One region of the Blautia sp. NSJ-140 genome, then DNA from elsewhere that is predicted to be linked to it. Evidence: riboswitches for the same ligand, from Rfam matches in the RefSeq annotation. Region 1 holds a riboswitch; the other holds the start of a gene.
The links. A riboswitch is a leader RNA that binds a small molecule or an ion and turns the genes downstream of it on or off. The one in region 1 is predicted to bind cyclic di-GMP.
Positions count from the first base shown of each region.

Region 1 (5,536 bases):
TGCAGTGAAAAACGACAGCAGGTTATAATATCCGGCAATCCATCATTTTCCTTAAGGAACTTGTAGAAATCCAGATCATTATTCCCTACTACAAATTCAACATTGATATCCGGGAGCTGTTCCTGGATGTATGGTGCATATTTTTCATACAGGTTTGTGCTCCACAAATACACCGTGATCGTATCTGCATCTTCTTTTTCCGCGCTCTTCCCGCCACAGCCTGACAAAAGTGATATAACTGCCACCATCACCAGGAACACCGGCAAAACTTTGTTCCATTTTTTCTTTTTCATTGGGATCCTCCTTCTGAGCCTCCTTTGCATTTTTCTATTTTACAATATTAAAATATCCAACGACCCCGATGTATCCATCCTTCTTTAAAGGCGACCACAATGTATGCAACTTCAGTTTATACATTTGGCGGACATTCTCCACCGTTGCTTTTATCTGCACAGAGATTTCTTTATTTTGTACAGATGTCTGATGTAATAAAGCCTGAATATGATGAACATCTTCTTCATTTACTCCGAATTCTTTGAACAGATTGAAATTCGGATTATTTCTCTGACATAATATCTGCTGCTTTCCGTTTAATATAGTCAGCTGACCTGAAATTGTATTGTACTCAATTGAATTCATGCCACTGTTCGATTTGAAGAAATCGAGTTTTTCCTTCATGACCCTGACAACATTCTGTGAATAATTATGATTCGGTAAAGATCTGTCGCTGAGTATCTCATTTGAAAGTCTCTGTACTTCATGGTAATAGCTAGTATCATCCATCTCTTTATCAATCATTTTTGAAAGCTGAAGACTCAGTTCTTTCAGACACATAAGGAGGATGGGGTTAAATTGTCCACATTGCCCATCCAGGATCATTTGAATCGCTGTGTCATGATCAAATGCTTTCTTATAACATCTTTCACTTGTAAGTGCGTCATAAACATCGACAATCGACACCACCTGTGCGGAGATTGGTATTTCTTCTCCTTTCAGGCCATCCGGATAGCCTTTTCCATCCCATCTTTCATGATGCCATCTGCAGATTTCCCATGAAGCACGTACCAATGAATTGTCTTTTGGGAAATGCATATCCCGGATCATATCTGCACCAAGCTCACTATGAGTTTTCATAATCTTGAATTCTTCATCGGTAAGTCTGCCGGGTTTGTTCAGAATTTCTTCCGAAATACGGATCTTACCAATATCATGAAGAGAAGATGCTGTTGTGATCAAAGAAATATCTGCCTCTGTCATAGGATAAGCATCTGTTATTTTTACCAGTTGTCTCAGCATCATTTCCGTTGCTGTTTTAATATGCAGGATGTGTTCTCTGCTCTCACTGTTACGTGATCCCAATACATTACTCAGAATCCGGATCATAATATTATTATTTTCTTCTTTTTCGTAAACCTGATCATAAACCACATTGATCAGATGCTTTTGCTTCATATAGAGTCCAAGGGTATTCTGAACTCTTTTCTTTACAATCACAGAATCAAACGGTCGTGTGATATAATCCGTGATTCCCAGCTCATATGCCTTACGCATCGTATCAACAGCATCTTCAGAAGATATCATGATTACCGGAGTTTCATCTATACACCGACTTTGGTTCATCCATTTCAGAACTTCAAAACCATTCATCTGTAGCATATTGATATCTAAAAGCATCAGATCGATTCCCGGATTTTCTCCCATAATCTGAATTGCCTGATTTCCATTTTCAGCTTCCAGGTAATTATAAGTTTCTCTGAGAATCTCCTTCAACATATCCCTGTTAAATTCTGAATCGTCTACGATCAGGATCTTTTGTCTTTTATCCATATTTTTTATTTCCTTTATCCATGTGGGTTTTATGATATTCCGGACACCCGGTCAAAAACAGAAAGTCGTGTCGCATCACTTAATTCGACAGTCCCTTCTTTATTTCTTCAATCATCATTTCATATACTTCTGTTACTTTTTCCATTGCCTCCGATATCCCCGGCTGCGCTCCGGTTCTATCTCTCAAAAGTTCTGTTAACTCATTACTAACCTCATACAGACGGTCAAAAGAAAGATTCTGACAAACCCCTTTCAATGTGTGTGCACTGCGGAAAGCATCTTCATAATTTCTATTCTTCAATGCCAGTTTTAACTGCGGGTAACTCTGATCCTCAAGGAACTTTAATGTAAATTTCCGAATCAGTGCTTCGCTTCGAAGGCGTCCTAAAACATCTTCATAATTTCCTCCGATAGCTTCATAGCATTCCTGTATTGTCATAATTTTGTCCTCCTATTATGTTTCACTGCTTATTTATCATTGCTACATCAATTACATTCCACCAATTTATGAATTACTTTTATCAGTAATCCCAGATCAACAGGCTTAACAATATGTTCATCCATCCCTGCTTTTTTTGCTCTTATTCTGTCCTCCGTGAATGCATTTGCTGTCATTGCAATGATCGGTATTGTCTTTGCAACTTCATAACCATTCATTACCGGCATCATAATGTCCATAAGAATGACTTTCGATCACAGCGGATATTCGCAATCCGCTTCGCTGCTTGTTCATAACCGAATAACACCATAAAAAAGCACCGTCTCACAGACAGTGCACGTCATTTCATGCAACTGGCTGCCATTTTACAGGCCCTGTAGCTTTGCGTCCCAGATTTTCATCTGGTTTGCCGATCATCCTTATTATAGCTTTTACACGTATACCAAAAAACTGGTCTTATTATACTATAGCGCTCTACTGTACACAAGAAAAATATTACCGTTTCAACGCCTGAAAACAAAAAAGGAGTGCGCTCCAGAACAGAGAAAATACTTTATCCCCACGAAAAAAATCCCCGCTGTCTGACTGAAATCAGACAACAGGGATTTTTTATCAAATCATCAGATTGCTGCGATCACTTCTACCTCACAGAGAACATTCTTTGGCAGTGTCTTGACTGCAACACAGGAACGTGCAGGTTTGTTTACGAAATATTTGGCATATACTTCATTAAATGCCGCAAAATCGTTCATATCTGCAAGGAAGCATACTGTCTTGACTGCATTCTCATAGCTGGAACCGGCAGCTTCCAGAACTGCTCCGAGATTCTTCATAACACGGTCAGCCTGCTCCTCGATGGTTGTTCCAACTACCTCTCCAGTTGCCGGATCCACCGGGATCTGACCGGATGTGTAAAGCGTATCTCCATGGATGATAGCCTGGGAGTATGGTCCGATTGCTGCAGGTGCTTTGTCTGTATGTACTGTCTTCATAATAGAATTCTCCTTTCATGAACATTTCGGATACTTCTCTGTCGGAAATATCCATCAGGATCTTACTCAGCTGTTTTTTATTCTAACTCACAGATCACCCCTGGTCAAGGTCCATATTCAGATAATTATAAACAATACCGGAAATATCCCGGATATGCGAAACTGCGTCCCCAGGTTTACAGTCTTCTGACATCACACAGAGGATATATGTAGTCTTTTTTCCATATACAATGGCGATATCATGCTGGTCCGTATCCGTTTCTCCAGTCTTATTTGCAATTTCCACGGACGCAGATATCCCGCTGGGGATCTTAGTAGTAACCTGCTGGTTCAGAAGCAGATTACGCATAGCCTCCGAAGCTTCTTTCGATACACATTCTCCTTTATAGATCCGGAAAAGAAGCTCTGCGCAGTCTTTTACGGAAGTGGTGTTCCTGCCGCCGAGGCCGACATCCTTTGAAGAGGACGGGCTTAAGATGTGCTGAACGGAAGTATCTGCAAATTTCTGTTCCGCAAGAAATCCATTTACAGCCTGCGCTCCGTCCTTAAAAACACCCGATGCTGTCTGCAGACGTACCAGCTCATTAAAGGATTCATTGTCACTGACTGTGATCATATTCCAGAGAAGATCATTGACCTTTGTGGATACGGACGGATCTGTAACATCTTTTTTCATTTTTGCCGCTTCGCTCTGAAGGACTGTATCCATGTTGGCATAGGTCTGGGCCATGACAAACACTTTGATCAGACTGGCTGAGTACAGCGACTGGCTGTTCTGTTCAAACTCCTGACCACTGGTCAGATCCTTTACATAAACGCTCCATGTACCCTCATAGGTTCCAAGAAGATCCGCAAGCCGTTTCTCAAGGCCATCCATTCCCAGATCTTTAGTCTCGACTTTTCCGGATGCATCAACGGAAAATCCCTCCGGAGTCTCTCCCTCTTCCTGGAGCAGAACGCCGTTTTCTCCGCCAAAATAATAATATCCGTCAAACATCTGTCCTGCAACATTCATTTCCAGATAATGGATACCCGGATCCGTAACCATTTTTCCATATTCATCAAAATAATACAGCCCGTTGTACGTTGTTTTGTCCACCACCAGATTATCCATATAACGTACCTGTGGAGAGGCGCTGAGTTTTCCCAGATTGTTTACCATATAACAGCCGTCAAAAGAAACTTCCGCACCGCTGCCGTCTTTTGCCGGCGCCTTCAGATCGGTGATCTGGACCATATGCGAGTTTCCCGCTGTAAACTTACCGCTTTCGTCGTGATAATAATATCCATCAAAAACCGTTCCGTCGATCTCAAAATGATCAAAATAATACACTGCCGGAGTATTTTCTTTGGTTCCATCTTCATTCAGGCAGTAAAAGCCATTGCTTTTCAGAATATATTTCCCGCTTTCACCGGGAATTGGAAGTATCTGGGACTCCTCCGTAACAGAACCAAGGCTTCCCTGTGCCGTCTGCTGCACTGTTGTCGCAAAAACCGGCTGTGCGAGCATCACTGTGCTCAGACAAAATGCCAATACTTTATATATTTTTTTTCGTCTCATATACTTCTTTCACTTTTCTTATGATCCTGTTTTACAGTTTCCTGTCCTGATCCGGCATCCACGCATTCCTCCGGTGATTTTCCAGATAAAGACTCTATAAGTATATCGGATTTCTCCGTTCTGTCAAGTAAACCTCTTCCAGAATGTCTCCACTGCGCCTTCTACCGTATCCAGCCTGCAGCCTGTACGGTCCTGCCATTCCCGGGGAAAGATTTCCTGGTAATCCCGGTCCCAGAAGCGGTCATCCAGAAGCAATATCACGCCTTTATCCTCTTTTGTGCGGATCACGCGCCCGGCGGCCTGAAGCACCTTGTTCATACCCGGATAGCGATATGCATAATCAAAACCACAGTGATTCTTTTTATCGTAATACTCTTTCAGGATCTCACGCTGACTGCCGATCTGGGGAAGTCCGGTTCCTACGATCACTGCCCCGATCAGACTTTCCCCTGTCAGATCAACACCCTCGGAAAAAATCCCTCCAAGGACACAGAACCCTACCAGGGTACCTTCCCGTTCCTGAAATTCCTCCAAAAATCCTTCCCGTTCCTTTTCTGTCATATCCGGTGTCTGACACACGCAGCGCACCCAGTCTACGGAAAATTCTTCCTCATAAACCTGCAGTACGTCTTCCATAAGACGATACGACGGAAAAAACACCATATAATTTCCCGGCCTCTGCCAGACACACCTGGCAATATATCCGGCGATCTTCCG
Region 1 covers NZ_JALIFS010000015.1:27,507-33,042, reverse strand. Annotated here, with positions in the region: gene MUB50_RS15095 (ABC transporter substrate-binding protein) at 1-293, opposite strand, end outside; gene MUB50_RS15090 (response regulator) at 328-1,827, opposite strand; gene MUB50_RS15085 (Hpt domain-containing protein) at 1,907-2,266, opposite strand; partial or broken gene MUB50_RS15080 (response regulator) at 2,314-2,514, opposite strand; cyclic di-GMP riboswitch class I at 2,612-2,687, opposite strand; gene MUB50_RS15075 (RidA family protein) at 2,887-3,258, opposite strand; gene MUB50_RS15070 (serine hydrolase) at 3,353-4,819, opposite strand; gene MUB50_RS15065 (ATP-dependent DNA helicase) at 4,943-5,536, opposite strand, start outside.

Region 2 (5,536 bases), on a different contig from region 1:
GAATGAAATATAGTGTCAAGTTCCTGCATAAATTCCAAAATTGAAAAATCAGAGTACTTAAAAACCGTTTTTCCTGCCTCAATCTTGCTCATATCCAAAACATCATTGATAATTCCTAACAGATGCTGTGATGAAATATCTATTTTATCTGCATACTCTATAACTTTTGCTTTATTACCTGCATCATGTCTGATCAAAGATGTAATACCAATGATTGCATTCATAGGTGTGCGAATATCATGTGACATATTAGACAGGAAATCCGTTTTCGCCTTATTTGCATTTTCAGCTGTCTGTAAAGCCTCTGTTGCAACGTTCTTTGCCTTTTTCAGTTTTTGATTGACTACTTCCATTTCCTTCATTGTTTGTAAATGAAGTTCATTATTTCTTTTTTCATATTCTGCTTTTTGATCTGCAAGACTAAGTCTGGAAATACTGTAGAATAATCCGGCAAAAAGTAAAAGTATAGAACCTGCCATGAGTATTGTTGTAAACAGCACCGTTTTCTGGTAATCCATCAGCACATTGTCAACAACTCCCTTTGCCACAATGCATACCAAAATGGTGTTGTTGCTTTCTATCGGGCAATACCCCAGATAATAGGGGTTCTGTTTTCCCAAAAGTGCAACTCCGGATTCTCTGTTATCAAACTTCTTTTTGAACAAATCAGCTTCCTCTTCTGTAACAGCCTGTTCCCCTTTTAAATGTTTTAACAAAGAATAATTACGCAGGTATTTATCACCACTCTGGTTCGTATACGTAATATTTCCGTCATGATCCAACATGAACAAATATGCATTCCCATCATAACCTTTCAGTTTTAACATGGAATCCAGTTTCGAATGATCATACACAGTTCCAATTGCCGTATAAGTTTCCCCATCGATCGTATATTCCTGACATGGGATTGCAACCAGATAACCGTCTTTTTTCTTCTGATCATAATCAAGACGCACCAGTTTTCCAATATTGTATCCATTCTTTAAGTCCAGCAGAAGTTTACTTGGCATATCAATCCGCATTTTTGTTCCACCTGCTGATATTGCCTGACCATTCTCCTGAATGAATATAAGGGTACTTTCCGATTCTTTTTCCCATGCCTCAAAGAAACTTTTGTTCACATCCGTTTCAAGAGACAGCTCCCTCTCATGAAGTAAAAATTCCTCAACCAACTGCAGCTGGCTGTAGTACCCACTCACTTGAAGATCATAGGTCTGCTGTATCTGTTCAACAACAGCTCCCATACTGCTTTTTCCGTTTTCGCTGATATACTTCTTAGACTTACTTATCAGATACTTGATACAACCTAAGCTTAAAAGAATAATAAGTAGTATAAGCAACAGCCTTGTTATTTTTTTTCTTTTATTTACCGTTTGTTCTATCTCCACTTTTACTGTTCAACCTCTATATAGTCTTCCGGTGCTGACGGCTGCTGTCCTTTTGACATTGCTTCGATCCATGCACTTGATAATGTTGTCTCTTTAAGCTGCTCAATCTCACATTTCGAATTTATTTTTTTCAATACAGACATTGTGGTGTCTGTAAGAAGAATCGAGTATTCCTTTTCTTTGTCTATTTTCTTATCATTAACTGTCAAGTCCTTTAATGAAAATCCACTTTCCTCTTGATTGACGATCATTTTCATACCGGATGCAATTGGTAATTCGTATTTATTGGTTACATAAAAATTCTCATCAGCATCGGCGAGATAATTTTCCACGAGTTCACAAACCTGTTTACCATTGATTTTTGCAACATATAATGCTGTATCTGAACTCTTCGCTGTCATCATGCCAACCCGGCTGCTGGTGCATTCTCCTTTGTACATAGAGGAAGTGAAATAATAATATGGTGCCAGAGCCAGCTGTGCCTCATTTTCTTCTCTGATCGTAGTTAAAATGGAAGATGCTGCATCACGGCCATTTCTATCGTTCAGTGAAATGGAATATTCATTTTCAAAATTCACCGTTGCTTTTTCTTCTGGATCTTTACGATTTATTGCACTACAAAAAGTATCATAAGCCTGTGTTTCATCCATTTCTCCTGACAGTAATCCGTGAACAGCCTCAAGACTTGCATCAAATGATTTTTGAGCGGAATACCGGATATAAACAGCATTATTATTAATTTCCTCTTCCAGTCCAGGCACATCCTGCATCATGGTTGGAACATCTGTATTCAATGAAATAACACCGCTTCCATCCGCAATCAGCTTTTGCCCCTCTTCTGAAATCATACAATCCAGCACATCCAGTGCAGTATCCAGTTTCTCCCGGTCTTTTTCCAGGTTTTTGTTAAATGCAATGTTTAAGGACGGAGTCATGTACACATAGGATTCATCCGATGTCTGTGAAAAGTAAGGAATACGGATCAGATCCGCATCCATCTGTTTCTGCAGCTGCTGCATAACCGTCGGATGTCCATGAAACATTGCTGATTTTCCCTCGACAAACATCTGGGTTCCTGTATTGATGTCAATATTGATATCTTCTTTACCAAAGTGCGAGTCCTTAAGAAACTGACTGGTTTCTGAAAAATACGTTTCCATAATGTATCATCAAACTTTACTTCATCCGCTGCAGTCTCTGCACCGTTTCGCCATTCAATACCATCCAGGCTTGTAAACTCACCGATTGCCGCTGCCTGGATGATTTCATTATTAGACCAGTCTTCACCAATATCCATGGAATACGGTTTTATGCCATTATCATAAAACTGCTGACAAGCCTGTACATATTCCTCATAATTTTCTGGAATCTTTATGCCATACTGATCAAACAGTGTTTTGTTGGCAATGATCGTCTGCGGAATACCACAGATTGGCAGCCACTGGATTTCATCCTCATCATTCTTATAATATTGCACCGCATAAGAATAGTACTTGGAAACAACATCATAAGAAGCAAAATCCATAAGATAAGGCTGTAAGTCCTGTGCATCTGTTCCAGAGAATCGACGTACTGTTATGATATCCGGTAATTCATCATGTTCTTTAAAATAACTGTATAAATCGGTATCATTGTTACCAATAATAAATTCAATATCCTGATCTGGGAACTGTTCATGGATATAGGGTGCAATATTTTTCATCAAACGATTTTCCCATAGATAAACGGTAAGATGATCATCGTTTTTAGATACCTCTTTCTTTGACTGTCCACATCCAGACAAGACAGCAGTTGCTACAAGTACACCTGACACCACTGCTGTCAGACAACTTTTTACCTTTTTCATACTTTTATTTTCCTTATTCTTTCCTGATAAAATCATTATTGTTACGTCTATGAAATAACATCGTTAAAAAAGCACTGTCAGACAGACAGTGCACCTCATTTCATGCAACTGGCTGCCATTTTACAGGCCCTGTAGCTTTGCGTCCCAGACTTTCATCTGGTTTGCCGATTTCCTTATTATAGATATAGCTTTTAAACTTATGCCAAAAAAAACTAATTTTATTATACTTTAACGTTCTACTATGCACAAGAAAAAAATTACCGTTTTAACGTTCAAAAACAAAAAAAGAACAGCCGATACATATACTCGAACTGTTCTCCTACTTTCGAAGTCCATGAAGCATTGACATTACTGTTTCCTGCTCATTTGTATTCAGATTGTTCCATATCCTTAAAACTTCCTCCCGCTCTTCTGTCAGATCTTCCATATACTTCTGATACTCTTCATTACCTTTTCCTTGCTGATAACTGATCCAACTTTCATCTGTCAATTTCATTTCATTCTGCATTTTTAACAAATGTAGCAAGAATTCTCCCACCTCTTCAGGTGGTGAGATGAATTGCACATCTGGGCATATCTGCTCAAAAAATCCCTATAGTACAAAAGAAACACTTGTTCTCCATTCCCTGATGTAGTATACTAAAAAAGAACAATTAGTTCATAAATACATATCAGTCGATAAAAGAAAATGAATGATAAATATAATGGAATTAGACAATAATTCCCATTCAGTATTTCTACTATACTATCACCTGGTGATGGTTATAAAATACAGAAGGTGAGAAGAATGAACCGCGCCGTAAAAATAAGGATCTATCCAAATAAAGAGCAGAAAGTCCAGATAGAGAAAACAATCGGCTGCAGCCGCTTTATCTATAACCAGATGCTCGCGGACAAGATCAGCTATTACCAGAAAGAAAAAAAGATGCTCCGGAACACACCGGCCGGATATAAGAAGGAATATCCCTGGCTGAAGGAGGTAGACTCCCTTGCCCTGGCGAATGTGCAGCTGCATCTGGAAAGTGCGTTCCGGAAGTTCTTCCGGGAACCATCCTGCGGATTTCCACGTTATAAATCAAAGAAGCATACAAGAAATTCGTATACGACCAATGCAGTAAACGGGAATATCCTTTTGCAGGATAGCCATCTGAAGCTTCCGAAGATGGCTGCCATAAAGATAAAACTCCAACGGCAGATTCCGTCAGACTGGAAGCTGAGATCCGTAACTGTGAGCCGTGAGCCATCCGGGAAATATTTTGCAAGTCTTTTGTTCTGCTGTGAGAACCAAACCGTGGAAAAAAGACCGGCAGAGAGATTTCTTGGGATCGATTTTGCCATGCAGGGAATGTGTGTATTTTCTACAGGAGAAAGAGCTGGATATCCTATGTTTTACAGAAAAGCAGAGAAAAAACTTGCAAAGGAACAGAGAAAGCTCTCCCACTGTGAAAAAGGAAGCCGGAACTATCAGAAACAGAAGAAACGGGTAGCTTTATGTCATGAAAAGATAAAGAACCAGAGAAAAGATTTCCAGCATAAGCTCAGCAGGGAGCTTGCTGAAAGATATGATGCAGTATGCGTGGAAGATCTGAACCTGAAGGGAATGTCCGGAGGCCTGCATCTTGGGAAAGGCGTGCAGGATAACGGGTACGGGCAGTTTCTGTCCATGCTTGGATACAAGCTGGAAGAGCGCGGAAAACATCTTATAAAAGTAGACCGTTATTTTGCATCCAGCAAGATCTGCAGTGTATGCGGACATAAGAAAAAGGAACTAGCATTGTCGGATAGAATGTATGTCTGTGAATGTGGAAACAGGATGGACCGGGATGTGAATGCAGCAGTCAACATCCGGGAAGAAGGAAAAAGGATCTATAAAGAATGTGCCTGACGGCACAAGAAAAAATTCCGTAACCGGATAAACATAAAAAACAAAACCGCAGGACACGCGGGGATAGCCTGTTTTAGCTTTGCCCTAAAGGGCAATCGAGCAGGAAGCCCCCACTTCAAAATCGTAAGATTTAAGTGGTGGGAGCATGTCACTTTGATATGAAAAATGAGCAGTAATACTGCTGATGCTACCTGTCCAATTACAGTTGCGTAGGCTGCGCCTTTCACTCCCATTTCCGGGCAAGGTCCAATACCGTAGATCATGATCGGATCAAGGATGATATTTACAACCGCTCCAACCACCTGACCAATTGTGGAATAAAGAGAACGGCCTGTTGCCTGGAGTAACTTTTCAAATAGAGAAAAGAAAATAATACCAAAAGAAATTACGCAGCATATCCTCAGATAGCTGACCCCC
Region 2 covers NZ_JALIFS010000007.1:29,090-34,625, forward strand. Annotated here, with positions in the region: gene MUB50_RS09550 (ATP-binding protein) at 1-1,244, opposite strand, end outside; gene MUB50_RS09555 (5'-nucleotidase C-terminal domain-containing protein) at 1,391-2,431, opposite strand; gene MUB50_RS09560 (ABC transporter substrate-binding protein) at 2,371-3,234, opposite strand; cyclic di-GMP riboswitch class I at 3,335-3,410, opposite strand; gene MUB50_RS09565 (hypothetical protein) at 3,554-3,730, opposite strand; partial or broken gene MUB50_RS09570 (IS200/IS605 family transposase) at 3,939-4,013, shown strand; gene MUB50_RS09575 (transposase) at 4,022-5,119, shown strand; partial or broken gene MUB50_RS09580 (MATE family efflux transporter) at 5,269-5,536, opposite strand, start outside.
Region 2: another riboswitch for cyclic di-GMP. It lies ahead of MUB50_RS09560 (ABC transporter substrate-binding protein); the one in region 1 lies ahead of MUB50_RS15080 (response regulator).